5 linked regions of the Sphaerotilus microaerophilus genome follow. The protein of the gene in region 2 binds, or shares a complex with, the protein of the main gene of each other region. Links are inferred from orthologs where the notes say so. Each region holds a gene or a part of one and is shown on either strand. Other genes may lie near its edges. The genes, in order: dinB, dnaN, dnaX, holA and NGK70_RS13410.

The links.
Region 1: the proteins of dnaN (region 2) and dinB are in contact, whole or in part, in a solved structure (PDB 1OK7), measured with the Escherichia coli proteins. The link is inferred for Sphaerotilus microaerophilus from one-to-one orthologs.
Region 3: the proteins of dnaN (region 2) and dnaX are in contact, whole or in part, in a cryo-EM structure (PDB 8GIZ), measured with the Escherichia coli proteins. The link is inferred for Sphaerotilus microaerophilus from one-to-one orthologs.
Region 4: the proteins of dnaN (region 2) and holA are in contact, whole or in part, in a cryo-EM structure (PDB 8GIZ), measured with the Escherichia coli proteins. The link is inferred for Sphaerotilus microaerophilus from one-to-one orthologs.
Region 5: the proteins of dnaN (region 2) and NGK70_RS13410 are in contact, whole or in part, in a cryo-EM structure (PDB 8GIZ), measured with the Escherichia coli proteins. The link is inferred for Sphaerotilus microaerophilus from one-to-one orthologs.

The regions. Positions count from the first base shown.
Region 1 is NZ_AP025730.1:4,838,868-4,842,679, reverse strand. What follows is about bases 1-2,935. They hold dinB (DNA polymerase IV), read left to right. Parts: upstream 1-763; coding sequence 764-2,107; downstream 2,108-2,935. Other genes in these bases: NGK70_RS20700 (IS1182 family transposase), read left to right, coding at 2,287-2,935; tldD (metalloprotease TldD), read right to left, coding at 1-676. Also shown: more of NGK70_RS20700, read left to right, coding at 2,936-3,600; NGK70_RS20695 (YbaN family protein), read right to left, coding at 3,766-3,812. UniProt on the Escherichia coli protein: Poorly processive, error-prone DNA polymerase involved in translesion repair and untargeted mutagenesis. Copies undamaged DNA at stalled replication forks, which arise in vivo from mismatched or misaligned primer ends.
Region 2 is NZ_AP025730.1:165,098-168,973, reverse strand. The notes cover bases 10-3,008. They hold dnaN (DNA polymerase III subunit beta), read left to right. Parts: upstream 10-932; coding sequence 933-2,084; downstream 2,085-3,008. Other genes in these bases: gyrB (DNA topoisomerase (ATP-hydrolyzing) subunit B), read left to right, coding at 2,211-3,008; dnaA (chromosomal replication initiator protein DnaA), read left to right, coding at 10-809. Also shown: more of dnaA, read left to right, coding at 1-9; more of gyrB, read left to right, coding at 3,009-3,876. UniProt on the Escherichia coli protein: Confers DNA tethering and processivity to DNA polymerases and other proteins. Acts as a clamp, forming a ring around DNA (a reaction catalyzed by the clamp-loading complex) which diffuses in an ATP-independent manner freely and bidirectionally along dsDNA.
Region 3 is NZ_AP025730.1:3,949,540-3,953,345, forward strand. The notes cover bases 674-3,602. They hold dnaX (DNA polymerase III subunit gamma/tau), read right to left. Parts: upstream 3,218-3,602; coding sequence 1,130-3,217; downstream 674-1,129. Other genes in these bases: recR (recombination mediator RecR), read right to left, coding at 674-742; NGK70_RS16810 (YbaB/EbfC family nucleoid-associated protein), read right to left, coding at 762-1,088; NGK70_RS16820 (AIR synthase related protein), read left to right, coding at 3,333-3,602. Outside these bases: NGK70_RS16800 (transglycosylase SLT domain-containing protein), read left to right, coding at 1-35; more of recR, read right to left, coding at 119-673; more of NGK70_RS16820, read left to right, coding at 3,603-3,806. UniProt on the Escherichia coli protein: Part of the beta sliding clamp loading complex, which hydrolyzes ATP to load the beta clamp onto primed DNA to form the DNA replication pre-initiation complex.
Region 4 is NZ_AP025730.1:1,315,065-1,318,828, forward strand. The notes cover bases 514-3,400. They hold holA (DNA polymerase III subunit delta), read left to right. Parts: upstream 514-1,354; coding sequence 1,355-2,446; downstream 2,447-3,400. Other genes in these bases: leuS (leucine--tRNA ligase), read left to right, coding at 514-748; NGK70_RS05805 (LPS-assembly lipoprotein LptE), read left to right, coding at 760-1,332; groES (co-chaperone GroES), read left to right, coding at 2,670-2,960; groL (chaperonin GroEL), read left to right, coding at 3,025-3,400. In the rest of the region: more of leuS, read left to right, coding at 1-513; more of groL, read left to right, coding at 3,401-3,764. UniProt on the Escherichia coli protein: Part of the beta sliding clamp loading complex, which hydrolyzes ATP to load the beta clamp onto primed DNA to form the DNA replication pre-initiation complex.
Region 5 is NZ_AP025730.1:3,094,818-3,098,635, forward strand. The notes cover bases 328-3,268. They hold NGK70_RS13410 (DNA polymerase III subunit delta'), read left to right. Parts: upstream 328-1,246; coding sequence 1,247-2,290; downstream 2,291-3,268. Other genes in these bases: mltG (endolytic transglycosylase MltG), read left to right, coding at 328-570; tmk (dTMP kinase), read left to right, coding at 615-1,253; NGK70_RS13415 (PilZ domain-containing protein), read left to right, coding at 2,450-2,842; NGK70_RS13420 (TatD family hydrolase), read left to right, coding at 2,976-3,268. Outside these bases: more of mltG, read left to right, coding at 1-327; more of NGK70_RS13420, read left to right, coding at 3,269-3,764. UniProt on the Escherichia coli protein: Part of the beta sliding clamp loading complex, which hydrolyzes ATP to load the beta clamp onto primed DNA to form the DNA replication pre-initiation complex.

The sequences.
Region 1 (3,812 bases), 4.7 Mb from region 2 along the record:
CATCGAAGTAGGCAAAGCCGAAGCGCCCGCCGCCGCCCGAGGAGCCCACCTCGCGGCGGCCGTCCTGCTCGGCGATCACGGTCACCGACACGCGCACCAGCGGGCGCACGTCGGCGGCCAGCGTGCCGTCGGCGCGGGCGATCAGCACGACGTCGTACTCGCCGGCCAGGCCGGCCATCACCTGCACGACGCGCGGGTCCTTGGCGCGGGCCAGCTTCTCGACCTTCTCCAGCAGCGCCACCTTCTGCGTGCTGTCGAGCGTGGCGATCGGGTCCAGGCTGCCGTACAGCGCCCTGCTGGGCGCCACCTGGCGGGGCGTGTCGATCTTCACGCGCCGGCTCTGCCCGGCCGCAGCGATGCTGCGCACCGTGCGGGCGGCGTCGAACAGTGCGGCCTCGGAGATGTCGTCCGAGTAGGCGAAGGCAGTCTTCTCGCCGGCCACCGCGCGCACGCCCACGCCCTGGTCGATGCTGAAGCTGCCGCTCTTGACGATGCCTTCCTCCAGGCTCCAGCCCTCGCTGCGGGTGTACTGGAAGTACAGGTCGGCATCGTGCACGCGGTGCGCCGCCATCAGGTTGAGCGCCTGGGTCAGGGTGGACTCCTGCAGGCCGTAGGGCTCCAGCAGCAGTTGGCGGGCCGTGGCCAGGCGTTCGAGGGTGGGTTCGCGGGCAATCATGGACTGATTCTAGGCAGGCCGGGCGCCGGCTGCGGCCGAGGTGGTTTCCATCTGTTGGGCAGGGAGCGGCGGGTCGACAATCCGGGCATGGCCGACCCCGACCGTCCGATGGGCTGTTCGCCAGGCCGTTCGCCGCAGCGCCTGATCGCCCACCTCGACATGGATGCGTTCTACGCCTCCGTGGAGTTGCTGCGCCGCCCGGAGTTGCGCGGCCTGCCCGTGGTGGTGGGCGGGCGGCGCGCCGCCGGCCAGGCCACACCCGAGGGCGACTGGCCGCGCCTGCGCGACTACACCGGCCGCGGCGTGATCACCACCGCCACCTACGAGGCCCGCGCGATGGGGGTGCACTCCGGCATGGGGTTGATGAAGGCCGCCGCGCTGGCGCCCAACGCCATCCTGCTGCCGGCCGACTTCGACGAGTACCGCCGCCTGTCGCGCCGCTTCAAGGCGGCGGTGGCCGAGCTCGCGCCGGTGATCGAGGACCGCGGCATCGACGAGATCTACATCGACCTGAGCGAGGTGCCCGGGGCGCGCGATGCGGTCGGCTTCGACCCCCTGGGGGGCGCCCGGGCGCTGGCGCAGGAGCTCAAGAACAACGTGCGCCGCGCCACCGGGCTGAGCTGCTCGGTCGGCCTGGCGCCCAACAAGCTGCTGGCCAAGATCTGCAGCGACCTGGACAAGCCCGACGGCCTGACCGTGGTGATGGCCGAGGACGTGCCCAGCCGCATCTGGCCTCTGCCCGTGCGACGCATCAACGGCGTCGGCCCCAAGGCGGCGGCGCGGCTGGAGGCGCTGGGCGTGCACACCGTGGGCGAGCTGGCCACCTGGCCGCAGGCTGACCTGGTGGCGGAATTCGGCGCCGCCCACGGCCACTGGCTGCACGAGGCCGCGCAGGGCCACGATGAGCGCCCGGTGGTGACCGAGAGTGAGCCGGTGTCGATCAGCCGTGAGACGACCTTCGAGCGCGACCTGCATCCGCGCAGCGATCGGCCGGAGCTGGGCCGGATCTTCACCTGGCTGTGCGAGAGGGTGGCCGAGGACCTGCAGCGCAAGGGCTACGCCGGGCGCACCATCGGCATCAAGCTGCGTTTCGACGATTTCCGCACCGTCACGCGTGACCACACCGTCGAGCAGCCGACCCAGGATGGCGCGGCCATCCGCGAGGCGGCGGGGCAGTGCCTCAAGCGGGTCAACCTGAGCCGGCGGCTGCGCCTGCTGGGGGCGCGCGTGGGCAGCCTGGTGCGGCTGGGGCGCGATGGCCTCCCGTTGGCAGCGCCCCGGGCACCTCAAGCACCCGCACGCCCTCCGACCCTGGCGAGCTCGGAACGCGTGGTCTCGCCGACCGGCTCGGTGGCCACCGCGGCCCGGCGGGCGGCTGTCATGGACGAGCAGACCCTGCCGCTGTTCCCGGAGGCGGAGGACGCGGCCTGATCCGTGGGGCCTCAGAAGGTGTGAACGAACGTTGGGTCTGAATCGTTAAGCGGGGCATGAGCGCAGCGACGACAAGACCGGAAGAAGAACAACAGGCCCAAACGGGGCTGTTCGGCGAAGGGGAGCTGCTCGAGGTGGCTGCGCAGCAGCCCAGGCAAGAGGCACCGCGCGCCGCGCGGGTGATGTCGGCACAGCGCGATCAGGTCGAATTGCGAGCGTGCGATCTGGATTCGGTACTGGCAGATGACCATGCGGCGCGCACCGTGTGGGCCTTCGTGCAGTCGCTGGACCTGGCGCCGCTGTATGCGCGCATCAAGTCGGTGGACGGGCGCGGGGGCGCGCCGGCCATCGATCCGGCGATCCTGGTGGCACTGTGGCTATGGGCCACCATCGACGGGGTGGGCTCGGCGCGCGAAGTCGACCGGCTGTGCGAGCGCGACGATGCCTACCGCTGGATCTGCGGCGGCGTGGGGGTGAACTACCACTCGCTGGCGGACTTTCGGACCCAGCACGAGGCGTGGCTGGATGCGCAGCTCACGCGCTCGATTGCCGCACTGCTCGATCGCCGGCTGGTCACGCTCAACGTGGTGGCGCAGGACGGACTGCGCGTGCGTGCCTCGGCCAAGGCGTCGAGCTTTCGTCGGCGCGACAAGCTCGCGCAACTGCATGCCCAGGCCCAGGCGCAGGTCCAGGCCCTCAAGCGCGAACTGGCCGAGGACGCCGGGGCCAGTTCGCGGCGCAAGCAGGCCGCCCAGGAACGCGCGGCACGTGAGCGCGAGCAGCGCCTGGCTGCCGCGCTGGCGACGATGGAGCGGATCAAGCCGGCGGCCGAGCCCAAGAAGGCCAAGCCCTCCAAACGACGCGGGCGCGACCACGACGGCGATCCTCCCGCGCCGCCCGCCCCCGAACCCAAGGTGCCGCCCGAGCCGCGCGTGAGCAGCACCGACGCCGATGCGCGCGTCATGAAGATGGCCGACGGGGGCTTCCGCCCGGCCTTCAACGCCCAACTGGCTGTCGATGCGGCAACGCAGCTCATTGCCGCCGTGGACTTGGTCAACAGCGGCTCGGACATGGGGCAGATGGACCCCCTGCATCAGGCCGTGCAGCAGCGCTACGGCCTCACGCCCGACCATTGGCTGGCCGATGGCGGCTACACCAAGCTGGCCGCCATTGATGCGCTCACCGAGCGCGGCACGCAGCCCGTGCTGCCCGCTGCGCGCAGCCGCAACCCCGATATCAATGCACTGGCGCCCAAGCCCTCGGATTCCCCGGCGCAAGCCCAGTGGCGCAGCCTCATGGCCAGCCACTGGGGCAAGGACCTGTACGTCTGGCGCGGTGCCAGCGTGGAGTGCGCCAACGCGCAGCTGCGACGGCGCGGCTTCACGCGCCTGAACGTGTGCGGCCTGGTCAAGGCGCGTGCGGTGCTGCTCTGGCACGCCCTGGCGCACAACCTGATGCGCATGCGAAGCCTGAATTTCGCCTTCATGGCCTGATCTGGCCGCCCAGCAGCACCTGCGCGGCGCGCCAGCCCTGGCTGCCGCGCGCACCCACACGCCCAGCGCGCGCTGCCCACCGCCGTCCGCGCCGCACCGCCCATCTCGCGAAGGCCACGTCTTGCCTGCGTCGGGCTTGCCTCTCTGTGGTTCGTTCACGGCTTCTCAGTCGACGATGCGCCGAGGCTCGGCGGCCGACGATGCAGCCGGTG
Region 2 (3,876 bases):
TGTACCTGCATGCCGAGCAGTTCATCTCCGACGTGGTGAAGAACTATCAGCGCAAGACCTTCGATGAATTGAAGGCCAAGTACCACTCGCTGGACCTGTTGCTGATCGATGACGTGCAGTTCTTTGCCGGCAAGGACCGCACCCAGGAGGAGTTCTTCAACGCCTTCGAGGCGTTGCTGGCCAAGCGCGCGCACATCATCATGACCAGCGACACCTACCCCAAGGGGTTGGTGGACATCGACGAGCGGCTGACCAGCCGCTTCGACGCCGGCCTGACGGTGGCCATCGAGCCGCCGGAGCTGGAGATGCGCGTGGCCATCCTGCTCAAGAAGGCCCAGGCCGAAGGCGCCGGCATGCCCGAGGACGTGGCCTTCTTCGTCGCCAAGAACGTGCGTGCCAACGTGCGCGAGCTCGAAGGGGCGCTGCGCAAGGTGCTGGCCTACGCCAGGTTCTCGCACAAGGAGATCAGCATCAACCTGGCGCGCGAGGCGCTCAAGGACCTGCTGTCGATCCAGAATCGCCAGATCTCGGTGGAGAACATCCAGAAGACGGTGGCGGACTTCTACAAGATCAAGATCGCCGACATGTACTCCAAGAAGCGCCCGGCCAGCATCGCCCGGCCGCGCCAGATCGCGATGTACCTGGCCAAGGAGATGACGCAGAAGAGCCTGCCCGAGATCGGCGAGCTCTTCGGCGGACGCGATCACACGACGGTGTTGCACGCGGTGCGCAAGATCGGCGGCGAGCGCCAGAAGAACACCGAGCTGAACCAGCAGCTGCACGTCCTGGAGCAAACGCTCAAAGGCTGAACCGGCGCGGCCGGAGGCTGCACCGTTTTCAGGCGAAAATAGCGCGTTTGCGGCCGCTCGCATGCGCGCGCGTGGTCCGTGTCCTGGTCACCGATGACCCCCCCGACGAGAGAGACACCCCTCATGATCGTGCTGAAGGCAACACAGGAAAAGGTGCTGGGCGCCTTGCAGGCCGTCTCCGGCATCGTCGAGCGGCGCCACACGCTGCCCATCCTGGCCAACGTCCTGATCCGCAAGCAGGGCGGGCACACCGAGTTCACCACCTCCGACCTGGAGATCCAGGTGCGCACCGCGGCCGAGCTGGGTGGCGACGAGGGCGCCTTCAGCACCACCGTGGGTGCGCGCAAGATGATCGACATCCTGCGCACCCTGCCCGCCGACCAGGTGGTCACGCTCAGCGCGGCGCAGAACAAGCTGACGCTGGCCGGTGGCAAGAGCCGCTTCACGCTGCAGACCCTGCCGGCCGAGGACTTTCCGCTGGTGCAGGAGTCGGCCGAGTTTGGCCCCAGCTTCAGCGTGCCGCAGAAGACGCTCAAGGGCCTGATCGACCAGGTGCACTTCGCGATGGCGGTGCACGACATCCGCTACTACCTCAACGGCATCCTCTTCGTCGCCGAGGGCCGCACGCTGACGCTGGTGGCCACCGACGGCCACCGCCTCGCGCTGGCGCAGGCGACGCTGGACGTCGAGATGCCCAAGCAGGAGGTCATCCTGCCGCGCAAGACCGTGCTGGAGCTGCAGCGCCTGCTGAAGTCCGAGAAGGACGACAAGTCCGCCCCCAAGGACGCCGAGGGCAATGTGGAGGAGTCGCGCATCGAGATGCGCTTCGCCGACAACCAGGCCAAGTTCAGCTTCGGCGGCATGGAGTTCGTCACCAAGCTGGTCGAGGGCAAGTTCCCCGACTACAACCGCGTCATCCCGAAGAACCACCGCAACCACGTCACCCTGGGCCGTGCCCCGCTGCTGGCCAGCCTGCAGCGCGCGGCCATCCTGACGAGCGAGAAGTTCAAGGGCGTGCGCATCAACTTCGAGCCGGGCACCCTGCGCATCGCCGCCAGCAACGCCGAACAGGAAGAGGCCAAGGAAGAGCTGGAGATCGACTACGGCGGCGACGCCATCGAGATCGGTTTCAACGTCACCTACCTGATCGACGTGCTGGCCAACGCCAGCACCGAGATGGTGATGCTCTCCCTGCAGGACGCCAACAGCTCCGCGCTGGTCACGATTCCCGAACAGGCCGGCTTCAAGTACGTCGTGATGCCGATGAGGATCTGACGATCCCCATCGGCATTGCTGCCGTGCTTTGTGCACCCCCTGCCCCCGCCAAGCGGGGGCGCCAGCCAGGGGGTTGCCCGGGCCGCCTGTCCTGCGGACGGCCGGCCCTCATTGTTTCAAGACACCATGACCGAATCCACCACCCCGATCCCCGCTGAACCGACGCCCGAAGAGCAGGCTGCTACGGCGGCAGCATCCGCCGCGGCCTCTGCGGCTGCATCGGCCGCGGCCTCCGCAGGGTACGGCTCGGACAGCATCCAGATCCTGGAAGGGCTGGAGGCGGTGCGCAAGCGCCCGGGCATGTACATCGGCGACACCTCCGACGGCACCGGCCTGCACCACCTGGTGTTCGAGGTGGTCGACAACTCCATCGACGAGGCCCTGGCCGGCCACTGCGACGACATCGTCGTCACCATCCACACCGACAACTCGATTTCCGTCACCGACAACGGCCGCGGCATCCCCACCGGCGTCAAGATGGACGACAAGCACGAGCCCAAGCGCTCGGCCGCTGAAATTGCCCTGACCGAGTTGCACGCTGGCGGCAAGTTCAACCAGAACAGCTACAAGGTTTCCGGCGGCCTGCACGGCGTGGGCGTGAGCTGCGTCAACGGCCTGAGCAAGTGGCTGCGCCTGACCGTGCGCCGCGACGGCCAGACCCACTACATGGAGTTCCGCCAGGGCGTGCCGCAGGACCGCCAGATCGAGGTGCGCGATGGCTTCGAGGTCAGCCCGATGCGGATCACCGGCGAGACCGACAAGCGCGGCACCGAGGTCCACTTCCTGCCCGACACCGAGATCTTCCAGCACAACACCGAGTTCCACTACGACATCCTGGCCAAGCGCCTGCGCGAACTCAGCTTCCTGAACAACGGCGTCAAGATCCGCCTCGTCGACGAGCGCAACCAGAAGGAAGACAACTTTGCCTACGCTGGCGGCGTCAAGGGCTTCGTCGAGTTCGTCAACAAGGGCAAGAAGGTCCTGCACCCGAACATCTTCCACGCTCGCGGCGACAAGATCAGCGACAACCAGACCAACGTCGGCGTCGAAGTCGCGATGCAGTGGAACGAGAGCTACAACGAGAACGTGCTCTGCTTCACCAACAACATCCCCCAGCGTGACGGCGGCACCCACCTGACCGGCCTGCGCGCGGCGATGACCCGCATCATCAACAAGTACATCGAAGACAACGAGATCGCCAAGAAGGCCAAGGTCGACATCACCGGCGACGACATGCGCGAGGGCCTCGCCTGCGTGGTCAGCGTCAAGGTGCCCGAGCCCAAGTTCAGCAGCCAGACCAAGGACAAGCTGGTCAGCTCCGAGGTGCGTGCGCCGGTGGAGGACATCGTCAGCCGCCTGCTGAGCGACTGGCTGCTCGAGAACCCCACCGACGCCAAGACCATCTGCGGCAAGATCGTCGACGCTGCGCGCGCGCGCGACGCCGCCCGCAAGGCCCGCGAGATGACCCGCCGCAAAGGCGTGCTCGACGGCATGGGCCTGCCCGGCAAGCTGGCCGACTGCCAGGAGAAGGACCCGGCGCTCTGCGAGATCTACCTGGTGGAGGGCGACTCCGCCGGCGGCTCGGCCAAGCAGGGCCGTGACCGGAAGTTCCAGGCCATCCTGCCCCTGCGCGGCAAGATCCTCAACGTCGAGAAGGCCCGCTACGAGAAGCTGCTGGCCAGCAACGAGATCCTCACGCTGATCACCGCGCTGGGCACCGGCATCGGCAAGGGCATGGGCGGGGACGACTTCAACCCCGACAAGCTGCGCTACCACCGCATCATCATCATGA
Region 3 (3,806 bases), 3.8 Mb from region 2 along the record:
GCAACGTGAAGGTCGCCCGCCGCGCGGACGATTGACGGGCGGGGCTGTGGCGCCGCGCTCACCCGGACGGGCGGCTCAGGCGGCGGAACCGTGGCGGCCTGCTGCGGTGGCGTGGTGATCAGCGCCGGTCGACCAGTGCGTGGGCAATGGTGCCCAGGTCGACGTATTCCAGCTCGCTGCCGATCGGCACGCCGCGCGCCAGGCGTGTGACCCGCACGCCAGCCTTCTGGAGCGCCTGCGCGATGACGTGCGCCGTCACCTCGCCCTCGGCGGTGAAGTTGGTGGCGACGATGACCTCCTGCACCGTGCCGTCGCCCACACGCTCCAGCAGCACCGGCAGGCCGATGTCGTGCGCCCCGATGCCGTCCAGCGGGCTGAGCTTGCCCATCAGCACGAAGTACAGGCCCTTGTAGCTGCCGGTGCGCTCCACTGCCGCCTGGTCGGCTGGCGTCTCGATGACGCAGAGCTGGCGCGCGTCGCGCAGCGGATCCAGGCAGGTGGTGCACACCGGCTGCTCAGTGAAGGTGTGGCAGCGCTCGCAGTGACGCACCTGGTGGACCGCTTCGTCGAGCGCATGGGCCAGCTGCAGCGCGCCATCCCGGTCATGCTGCAGCAGGTGGTAGGCCATGCGCTGGGCGGACTTGACGCCCACGCCGGGCAGGCGCCGCAGCGCCTCGATCAGGCGGCCCAGCGCATCGGCCGGACGCGCTGGCGGTTCGGCATGGCGTGCCCCGCTGGCCACGGTCGCTGCCCGCCGCGGATCAGAACGGGAACTTCATGCCCGGCGGCAGCGGCATGCCGGCGGTCAGCTTGCCCATCTTTTCCTGGCTGACCGTCTCGGCGCGGCGGATCGCGTCGTTGAAGGCGGCGGCCACCAGGTCTTCCAGCATGTCCTTGTCGTCGGCCAGCAAGCTGGGGTCGATCGCGACGCGCTTGACGTCGTGCTTGCAGGTCATCGTGACCTTGACCAGGCCGGCGCCGGACTGGCCTTCCACCTCGACGTTGGCCAGTTCGTCCTGCGCCTTTTTGAGGTTGTCCTGCATCGCCTGCGCCTGTTTCATCAGGCCGGCCAGTTGTCCTTTGAGCATGGGTGTCCTTTCGGGATGGGTTCGGAAATGGGAAAGAGCGTTCAGGCGGGGCGGATCGAGCCGGGCACGATGCGCGCCCCCGCGAAACGTGCGAGCAGCTCGGTCACGAGCGGATCATTGCGGATGATCGACTCGGCCTCCTCCTGCGCGTAGGCCTTGGCGGCGGCGTCGCGGCGGGCCGCGCTGTCGCTCACCACGCCGGCGACGATGTCCAGTGCGGCCGGCCGGCCCAGCAGTTCGGAGAGCGCCTCCTGCAGCCGGTCGCGGTGGCTGCCCTGGCGCAGCGACTCGCGCTCCACCCGCAGGGTCCAGCGCGGCGGGTCGGCTTGCTCGTCGATGGCGATGCACTGGGCCTGCCAGGCCAGCTCGCGCACCAGCCCGAACAGCACATTGCGCTCGAACCACTGCTCGCAGCAGGCCAGCCAGCGGTCGGTGCAGGCGACGTGGACGGGGTCGACCTCGGCGCCGCTCACCGGGCCGCTCACCGGGCCGCTCACTGGGCCGGTCACCGGGCCGGGCGCCGGCATCGACGCCGCAGAGACCTCGGCGTCGTCGGCCAGCCGCGCTGGCGCCGCCGTGGCGCCAGGCGAGCGAGCCGGGAGGCTGGTGTCCTCCTCGTCCCAGTCTGCCCAGGGCGGCACCGAGCTGCTGTCTGCCGCCGGGGCACTCACTGGCCGGATCACAGGCGCGGGTGCAGGCCGAGCAGCCGCCGCGGGCACGGGCCGTGGCGACGCTGCCGCCTCAGGCACCGGCATGGCCACGGGAGCAGGTGCGGGAACAGGCGTGGAAACAGGCGCAGGCACCCGGTAGGCCGGACGGGCTGCGACCGGGCTCTGGACCACCGGCGCCGGGGACACCGGCACCGCCACGCAGGCGCTGGGCAGGGCCGGCCGGCGCAGATCCTGGCTGACCGCCGCCGGGGTGGGCGCAGGCTTCGCCGCTGCAGGTGCAACAGCCGCCGCCGGTGCGGGGGCGGGTGAAGGCATCGCCGCCACATCGCGCGATGCCTTCGGCAAGCCAGCCCCATCGCCGAACGGCTTGAAGGCCAGCAGGCGCAGCAGCACCATCACCAGGCCGCTGTACTCGTCGGGCGCCAGCGCCAGCTCGGCACGGCCGTGCAGGGCCACGCTGTAGATGAGCTGGGTCTCGTCAGGCGCCAGCAGGCCGGCCACGCGCTGCACGGTGGCGGCATCGGGGTCGAGCGGATCGACCGCCGACGGCACCGCCTGCAGCACGGCCATTTGCTGCGCCAGCGTGGCCAGCTCCTCCAGCGTGCCGGCGGCCGACAGGCCCAGTGCACGCAACTCGTCGGCGGTGCGCACCAGCGCCACGCCGTCCCCGGCGGCCACCGCCTCCAGGATGCGCACCACATGGCCGCGGTCCACCGCGCCCAGCATCTGGCGGATCGCGCCCTCCTCCAGCCGGCCGGCGCCGAAGGCGATCGCCTGGTCGGTGAGCGACAGCGCATCGCGCATGGAGCCGCGTGCGGCCCGTGCCAGCAGGCGCAGCGAGCCGGCATCGGCCTCGATGGCCTCGGCCGCCAGCACCGTCTGCAGGTGCTCGAACACCGTCTCGGGCGCCATCGGCCGCAGGTTGAACTGCAGGCAGCGGCTGAGCACCGTGACCGGCACCTTCTGCGGGTCGGTGGTGGCCAGGACGAACTTCAGGTACTCGGGCGGCTCTTCCAGCGTCTTCAACATGGCGTTGAAGGCCGTCGTGGTGAGCATGTGCACTTCATCGATCATGTAGACCTTGAAGCGGCCCACCACCGGCTTGTAGACCGCCTGGTCCAGCAGCTGGCTGATCTCGTCGACGCCGCGGTTGGAGGCCGCGTCCAGCTCGACATAGTCGACGTAGCGGCCCGCATCGATGTCGCGGCAGGCCGGGCAGACCCCGCAGGGCTGGGCGGTGATGCCGCCATTGCCGTCCACGCCGGTGCAGTTCAGGCTCTTGGCGAGGATGCGCGAGACGGTGGTCTTGCCCACGCCGCGCGTGCCGGTGAACAGGTAGGCATGGTGCAGGCGCTGGTGCGTCAGCGCATTGCCCAGGGCCTGCACCACGTGCTCCTGCCCGACCATCTCGGCAAAGCTGCGCGGCCGGTACTTGCGGGCGAGAACGAGGTAGCTCATGGGGGCGCGATTCTACGGGTCGACCTACGGGTCGGCCCACGGGCTGGATCCGCTCACACCGTGACATCACGACCGGTGCGCCACGGGAGCGCCGCGTCTCCGATAATCGCGAGCTATGCACGCCCCAGACCCCTCCACCCCGGATCACACGGTCCGCCCCGAAACCCTCAGCTACGAACAGGCCGGCGTCCAGTACGACCTGATCGACCCGCTCAAGATCAGCGCGCAGCGCGCCGCCGCGTCCACCGCGGTGCAGCTGGCCGCCCATGGCTTCACCGAGGTGGCCGCCTCGCGCGGCGAATCGGCCTACGTGGTCGACGTCGGCCCGTTCTACCTCGCCTCCATCGTCGAATGCCTGGGCACCAAGACCCTGGTGGCCGACGAGATGGCCAGGCTCACCGGCAAGAGCTACTACGACCGCATCGCGCAGGACACGATCGCCATGGCGATCAACGACCTGATCACGGTCGGCGCCACGCCGCTGGTGGTGCAGGCCTACTGGGCCGCCGGCGGCAGCGACTGGTTCGGCGACGCCGAGCGCGCCCAGGCCCTGGTGGCCGGCTGGAAGGCCGCCTGCGAGACCTGCCAG
Region 4 (3,764 bases), 1.1 Mb from region 2 along the record:
GGGCACCATGTCCAAGTCCAAGAACAACGGCGTGGACCCGCAGGCGCTGATCGACCAGTACGGCGCAGACACCGCCCGCCTGTTCGTGATGTTCGCCAGCCCGCCAGAGCAGACGTTGGAGTGGAACGACGCCGGCGTCGAGGGGGCGCACCGCTTCCTCAAGCGCGTCTGGGGTTTTGCGGCGAAGAACGAGGCCCGGCTGAAGACCGCCACCGCCGGCAACCTGAGCGAGGCGCCGCTGCGTGCCGAGGCCAAGGCGCTGCGCCGCGAGCTGCACCTGGTGCTCAAGCAGATCAGCTACGACTTCGAGCGCATGCAGTACAACACCGTGGTGTCGGGCTGCATGAAGCTGCTCAACGCGATGGAAGCCTTCAAGCCGGACGGCTCGGCTGGCGACGACGCGGTGCTCTGCGAAGCCGTTTCGGTGCTGCTGCGCGGCCTCTATCCCGCCTGCCCGCACCTGACCTGGTCGCTTTGGCAGGAACTGGGTTTTGCGGCTCGCCTGGGCGACCTGCTCGACGCACCCTGGCCCGCGGTGGACGAGGCCGCGCTGGTGCAGGACGAGATCGAGCTGGTGCTGCAGGTCAACGGCAAGCTGCGTGGCGCGATCAAGGTGCCCGCCAGCGCCGACCGGGCCGCGATCGAGGCGGCGGCCGCGGCCAGCCCCGACGTGGCCAAGTTCGCCGAAGGCCGGCCGGTGAAGAAGATCATCGTCGTGCCCGGTCGGCTGGTGAACGTGGTCGTCTGACCCGGCTCGTGATGACGATCTCGCGGCGCTCCTGGCTGGTCGGCTCGGCCACCGTGGTGTCCCTGGCATTGGCCGGTTGCGGCTTCCAGCTGCGCCGCCCGCCCGAGCTGCAGCTCAAGCGCATCCACCTGGCCGGCTTCTCGCGCTACTCCGGCCAGGCCGACGAGCTGCGCCGCCAGCTGCGTGCCAGCCCGGGTGTCACGCTGGTGGAGGCGCCCGCCGAGGCCGACCTGGTGCTGGAGGCGCTGCTCGACAGCCAGAATCAGGTCGCCACCTCTACCACCGCCGCTGGCCAGGTGCGTGAACTCAGCCTGCGCACGCGGCTGCGCTACCGCGTGCGCACGCCCGGCGGGCGCGAATTGATCGAGCCCACCGAGCTGGCGCTGGCACGCGACATGACCTTCGAGGAGTCGATCTCGCTGGCCAAGGAGCAGGAGGCGCAGATCCTCTACCGCGCGATGCACGCCGACATCGCCACCCAGGTGCTGCGGCGGTTGGCCACGATCGGCCCGGCTGCCGTGGCCGAGGCTGCGTCCGCGGCTTCGGCCGCATCGGCTGCTGCGGCGGCGGCCTCGGCCCGCTGATCGCAGCGCACCGGTCCACGCCATGCAGCTGCGCGCCGAACAGCTCCCCCAGGCCCTGGCCCGCGGCCTGCGCCCGGTGTACGTTGTCTACGGCGACGAGGCCCTGCTGGCGCAGGAGGCCGCCGACACGGTGCGCGCCGCCGCCCGCCAGGCGGGCTACAGCGAGCGGGTGGTGCACACCGTGCAAGGCGCGCACTTCGACTGGTCCGGCCTGCTGGGCGAGACCAGCGCGCTCAGCCTCTTCTCCGACCGCCGCCTGATCGAGATCCGCATCCCCGGCGGCAAGCCTGGCAAGGAGGGCTCCGAGGCGCTGCAGCGGCTGGTTGAGACGCTGTCGGACGACAACCTCATCCTCGTGCTGCTGCCGCGGCTGGACCGCACCCAGCTCGCCAGCGCCTGGTTCACCGCGCTGGACGGTGCCGGCGCCAGCGTGCGCGTCGACCCCATCGAGCGCCCCGCGCTGCCGCAGTGGATCGCCCAGCGCCTGGCCGCGCAGGGCCTGCGTGTCGAGGACGGCGAGCCCGGCCAGCGCGCGCTGGCCTTCTTTGCCGACCGCATCGAAGGCAACCTGCTGGCCGCGCACCAGGAGATCAGCAAGCTGGCGCTGCTGCATCCCAGCGCGACGCTGGGCTTCGAGCAGATCGAATCGGCCGTGCTCAACGTGGCGCGCTACGACGTCTTCAAGCTCGGCGAGGCGGTGCTGGCCGGCAACGTGCCCCGCGCACTGCGCATGCTCGACGGCCTGTGCGCCGAGGGCGAGGCCGCCGTGCTGGTGCACTGGACCCTGTCGGAGGATCTGCGCGCGCTGCGCCGCGTGCAGATCGCGCTGCGCGAGGGCAAACCGCCCCCGCTGGCGCTGCGCGAGGCGCGTGTCTGGGGCCAGAAGGAGCGCCTGCTGGAGCGCGTGCTGCCGCAGCTGCCCGATGCCCCCCTCGACGCCCTGGTGGCCGACGCCCACACCGTGGACGGCATCGTCAAGGGTCTGCGCGATCCCGCCTGGCCGCTCGACCCCTGGGAGGCGCTCAGGCGGCTGATGCTGCAGACGGTGGAGGCGCTGCGCCCGCTGCCCAAGCGGGGCGCTGCGCCGCCGCCGCCGCTGGCGCTGCGGCCCTGAGGGCGGGAAAACCCGTAGAACAAGGGCAGATCCCTGGCCCCTTGAAAGCCCGCACATCGTTCCTATAATCTCGCTGTTAGCACTCGCAGGTGATGAGTGCTAGTGATCCCGGGTGGTGTTCTCTTTGGTGAACCTGCCGGGGGAGGTGGGCGGCGTTTGCGCCCTGCCGGCGACGGCCCCACCGATTCCCAAACAGTCCAGTCTTTCCTCCCTAGGAGATACGATGAAACTTCGTCCTCTGCACGATCGCGTGATCGTCAAGCGCCTCGAACAAGAAACCAAGACCGCTTCGGGCATCGTGATCCCCGACAACGCCGCAGAGAAGCCCGATCAGGGTGAAGTCCTGGCCGTGGGCCCGGGCAAGCGCAACGACAAGGGCGACTTCGTGGCCCTGAACGTCGCCGTGGGTGACCGCGTCCTGTTCGGCAAGTACAGCGGCCAGTCCGTCAAGGTCGACGGCGAAGAGCTGCTGGTCATGCGCGAAGAAGACCTGTTTGCCGTGGTGCAGAAGTAAGCCTCGGGCTGCTTCTTCCCCTCCACGCAAACCATCCCCTATTTGAAGAATTCGGAGTAAACACATGGCAGCTAAAGACGTCGTCTTCGGTTCCGACGCCCGTCATCGCATGGTCGAGGGCGTGAACGTCCTGGCCAACGCGGTCAAGGTCACCCTGGGCCCCAAGGGTCGCAACGTGGTCCTGGAGCGCTCCTTCGGCGCCCCCACCGTGACCAAGGACGGTGTGTCCGTGGCCAAGGAAATCGAGCTCAAGGACAAGCTCCAGAACATGGGCGCGCAGATGGTCAAGGAAGTCGCTTCCAAGACCAGCGACCTGGCCGGTGACGGCACCACCACCGCCACGGTGCTGGCCCAGTCGATCGTGCGCGAAGGCATGAAGTTCGTCGCCGCCGGCATGAATCCGATGGACCTGAAGCGCGGCATCGACAAGGCGGTCATCGCCCTGGTCGCCGAGCTGAAGAAGCAGTCCAAGGCCACCACGACCAGCAAGGAAATCGCGCAGGTCGGCACCATCTCCGCCAACAGCGATGAAGAAGTCGGCACCATCATCGCCCAGGCGATGGACAAGGTCGGCAAGGAAGGCGTCATCACCGTCGAAGACGGCAAGAGCCTGAACAGCGAGCTCGACGTCGTCGAAGGCATGCAGTTCGACCGCGGCTACCTGTCGCCCTACTTCATCAACAACCCGGAAAAGCAGGCTGCCCTGCTGGACAACCCGTTTGTCCTGCTGTTCGACAAGAAGATCAGCAACATCCGCGACCTGCTGCCCACGCTGGAGCAAGTGGCCAAGGCCGGCCGTCCGCT
Region 5 (3,818 bases), 2.9 Mb from region 2 along the record:
GCCCTCGGTGCGCCCGGCGTGCCGGCCGAAGGGCGCTTCTTCCCGGACACCTACGCCTTCTCCAAGGGCAGCAGCGACCTGGCGGTGCTCAAGCGTGCGCAAGCGGCGATGCAGCGCCGCCTGCAGGCGGCCTGGGAGCAGCGCGCGCCCGACTCACCGCTGAAGTCTGCCGAGCAGTTGCTGACGCTGGCCTCGATCGTCGAAAAGGAAACCGGCCGCGCCGCCGACCGCCCCCAGATCGCCGGGGTGTTCCTGAACCGGCTGAAGATCGGCATGCCGCTGCAGACCGACCCCAGCGTGATCTACGGCCTGGGCGAGGCCTTCGATGGCAACCTGCGCAAACGCGACCTGCAGGCCGACACGCCCTACAACACCTACACCCGCCAGGGCCTGCCGCCCACGCCGATCGCCATGCCCGGGCGCGACGCCCTCTGGGCGGTGGTCCAGCCCATGCCGACCAAGGCGCTGTACTTCGTCGCCCGCGGGGACGGCAGCAGCGAGTTCAGTGCCACGCTGGCCGAACATAATCGCGCCGTGGACAAGTACCAGCGCAAGGCCCAGCAGCCGTGACATCGCCCGAATTGACGACGCCCGGCCCATCAACCCCAGCTCCCTTGGCAGGAGCAGCAGGCCCGGCGGGCCCGGCAAGCTGCTTCGTGACCGTCGAGGGCATCGACGGGGCTGGCAAGACCAGCCATGTGGACGCGATCGCCGAGCGCTGGCTGGCCCGCGGCCTGGAGGTGCTGCGCACCCGCGAGCCCGGCGGCACGCCGCTGGCCGAGGCGCTGCGTGAGCTCTTCCTGCACCGCCGCATGGACGCGTTGACCGAGGCGCTGCTGGTCTTCGCCGCCCGGCGCGACCACCTCGTGCAGGTGATCGAGCCGGCGTTGGCGCGTGGCGCGGTGGTGCTCTGCGACCGCTTCACCGATGCCACCTTCGCCTACCAGGGCAGCGGGCGCGGCTTCGACCAAGGCGTGCTGGCGCAGCTGGAGGCCTGGGTGCAGCAGGGCCGCCAGCCCGACCTGACGCTGTGGTTCGACCTCGACCCTGCCACCGCCGCCCAGCGCCGCGCCGCCGCCCGCACGGCCGACCGGTTGGAGGCCGAGTCGCTGGACTTCTTCGCCCGCGTGCGTGCCGGTTATGCCGGGCGCGCCGCGGCCGATCCGGCCCGCTTCGCCCGGCTGGAGGCTGGCGGCACGCTGGAGCAGGTGCGCGCCCAGGTGCTGGCCGTGCTGGAGGCGCGCGGATGGTGAGCTCGACCCGCCGTTCGGCGCCGGCCCGCGAGTCGGCCGCTTCCGCCGCTGCAGCAGCGCCGCGCCCGCCGCTGCCCTGGCTGGATGCACCGCTGGCCCAGGTGCTGGCGACCCAGCGCGCGCATGCGCTGCTGGTGTACGGCCCGCAGGGCGTCGGGCAGCTGGATTTCGCACTCGGCCTGGCCCGTGCCTGGCTCTGCGAGACGCCCGCTGCGGCGCGCCCGCAGGGCCTGGCCTGCGGCCACTGCGCGGCCTGCCACCTGGTGGACGAACGCAGCCACCCCGACCTGCGGCTGATCGTGCCCGAGGCGCAGCGCGCCGAGGCCGGCCTGCCGGTGGACGAGGCCGGCAGCGACGACGAGGGCAAGAAGCGCAAGCCCAGCCGCGAGATCAAGGTCGACCAGATCCGCACCGCGCTGAACTTTGCCGAACTCACCGCCGGCCGGGCGGCGCACAAGGTGCTGGTCCTGTTCCCGGCCGAGGCGATCAACCCGATCGCTGCCAACGCCCTGCTCAAGACACTGGAGGAGCCTGGCGCGATGCGCTTCGTGCTGGCCAGCGGGGCACCGCAGGCGCTGCTGCCCACCATCCGCAGCCGCTGCCAGGCGGTGCAGCTGCAGATGCCCACGCGCGAAGAGGCACTGGCCTGGCTCGGCGCGCAGGGGGTCGCGGATGCCGCCGTGCTGCTCGATGCGGCGGGCGGGCAGCCGCAGGCGGCACTGGCTTTGCATGCCGCCGGGCTGGACGCTGCGGCTTGGCGCCAGTTTCCCCAGTGGGCCGCGCAGGGCCAGGCCGCGCCCGTGGCCGGCTGGCCGCTGCCGCTGCTGATCGATGCACTGGCCAAGCTCTGCCACGACCGCGCGCTGGTCACCCTGGGCCAGCCCGCGCGCTACTTTGCCCACAGCGAGCTGCGAGCGGGCAACCTGGACGCGCTCACCCGCTGGGCGGCCGACCTGCGCCGCCGCTCGCGTGTGGCCGAGCACCCTTTCAGTGCCGGCCTGGCGGTCGAGGCGCTGATGCTGCAGGCCCGCCTGTGACGGGCACCGGGCCTGCCACTGGCGCAGTGACAGCGGGCCAGACAAGCGGGCCGGGCAGGCCATGCGGCCCGGTGGCGCAGGGCGAGCCCGGGATTGGTGCGGTTTTTCGCGCTCAGTTCTCACGCTCAGGCACCTGAGGGCCCGATAAACTGCCTACCCATGAACGAGCCCGTTTCCCGTCCCTTCGCGAACAGCACGGTGGCGCCCAGCACGCCGCGCCCCAGCGTCATCCAGCTGGTGTTCAGGGAAAAGGGGGCGCTGTACGCGGCCTACATCCCGCTGTTCGCCGAAGGCGGCCTGTTCGTGCCCACCACGAGGGAGTACCGCCTGGGCGAGGACGTCTACCTGCTGCTGACGCTGCCCGATGACCCGCAGCGCTACCCGGTGGCCGGCAAGGTGGCCTGGCTGACGCCGGCCAATGCCTCGGGCGGGCGTACCCAGGGCGTGGGCGTGCGCTTTCCCAGCGACGAGAAGACGCGCGCGCTGCGCGTGCGCATCGAGGAAATGCTCGGCACGGCGATCCAGTCGGCCAAGCCCACCCAAACGATCTGATCTCCCACTCCCCGTAGCGGCTGACGCCGCTCCCCTCGAAGGGGGGCGCCGCCAGTGGACCGGCAAAGCCGGATCCTCGGCCGATGCTGGCTGATCTCACAGCGCTACGGAACCTGCGCGGCTTCCCCTCACGATGTACATCGATTCCCACTGCCACCTGAGCTTCCCCGAACTGCAGCAGCGTCTGCCTGAGATCCGCGCCGCGATGGCCGAGGCGCAGGTCGACCGCGCCCTGTGCATCTGCACCACGCTGGAGGAGTTCGACGCGGTGCACGGCCTCGCGCTGGCGCATGACAACTTCTGGGCCACGGTGGGCGTGCACCCGGACAACGAAGGGGTCACCGAACCCACCGTGGAGGACCTGGTCGAGCGCGGCCGGCGCGAGCGCGTGGTGGCGGTGGGCGAGACCGGGCTGGACTACTACCGCATCGGCGAGCGCAGCCTGGCGGACATGGCCTGGCAGCGTGAGCGCCTGCGCGTGCACGTGCGTGCGGCCCGCCAGCTTGGCAAGCCGCTGGTGATCCACACCCGCAGTGCCTCGGCCGACACGCTGGCCATCCTGCGCGAGGAGGGGGCCGATCAGGTCGGCGGCGTGTTCCATTGCTTCACCGAGACTCAGGCGGTGGCCGATGCCGCCCTGGACCTGGGCTTCCACATCTCGTTCTCCGGCATCCTGACCTTCCGCAACGCGCAGGACCTGCGTGACGTGGCCATGCGCGTGCCGCTGGAGCGCTGCCTGATCGAGACCGACAGCCCCTACCTGGCGCCCATGCCCTACCGCGGCAAGCTCAACACGCCGGCGCTGGTGCCCTACGTGGCGGCCGAGCTGGCGCGGCTCAAGCAACGGGATGTGGCAGAAGTGGCAGAAGTGACCAGCCGAAATGCCGAGCGACTGTTCGGCCTGACGGCCTCCAGCGCGTAGCCGACGGCGTCGGGCGGCAGCGGGCAGGATCCGGATTGCACGCCCAAGTCATTG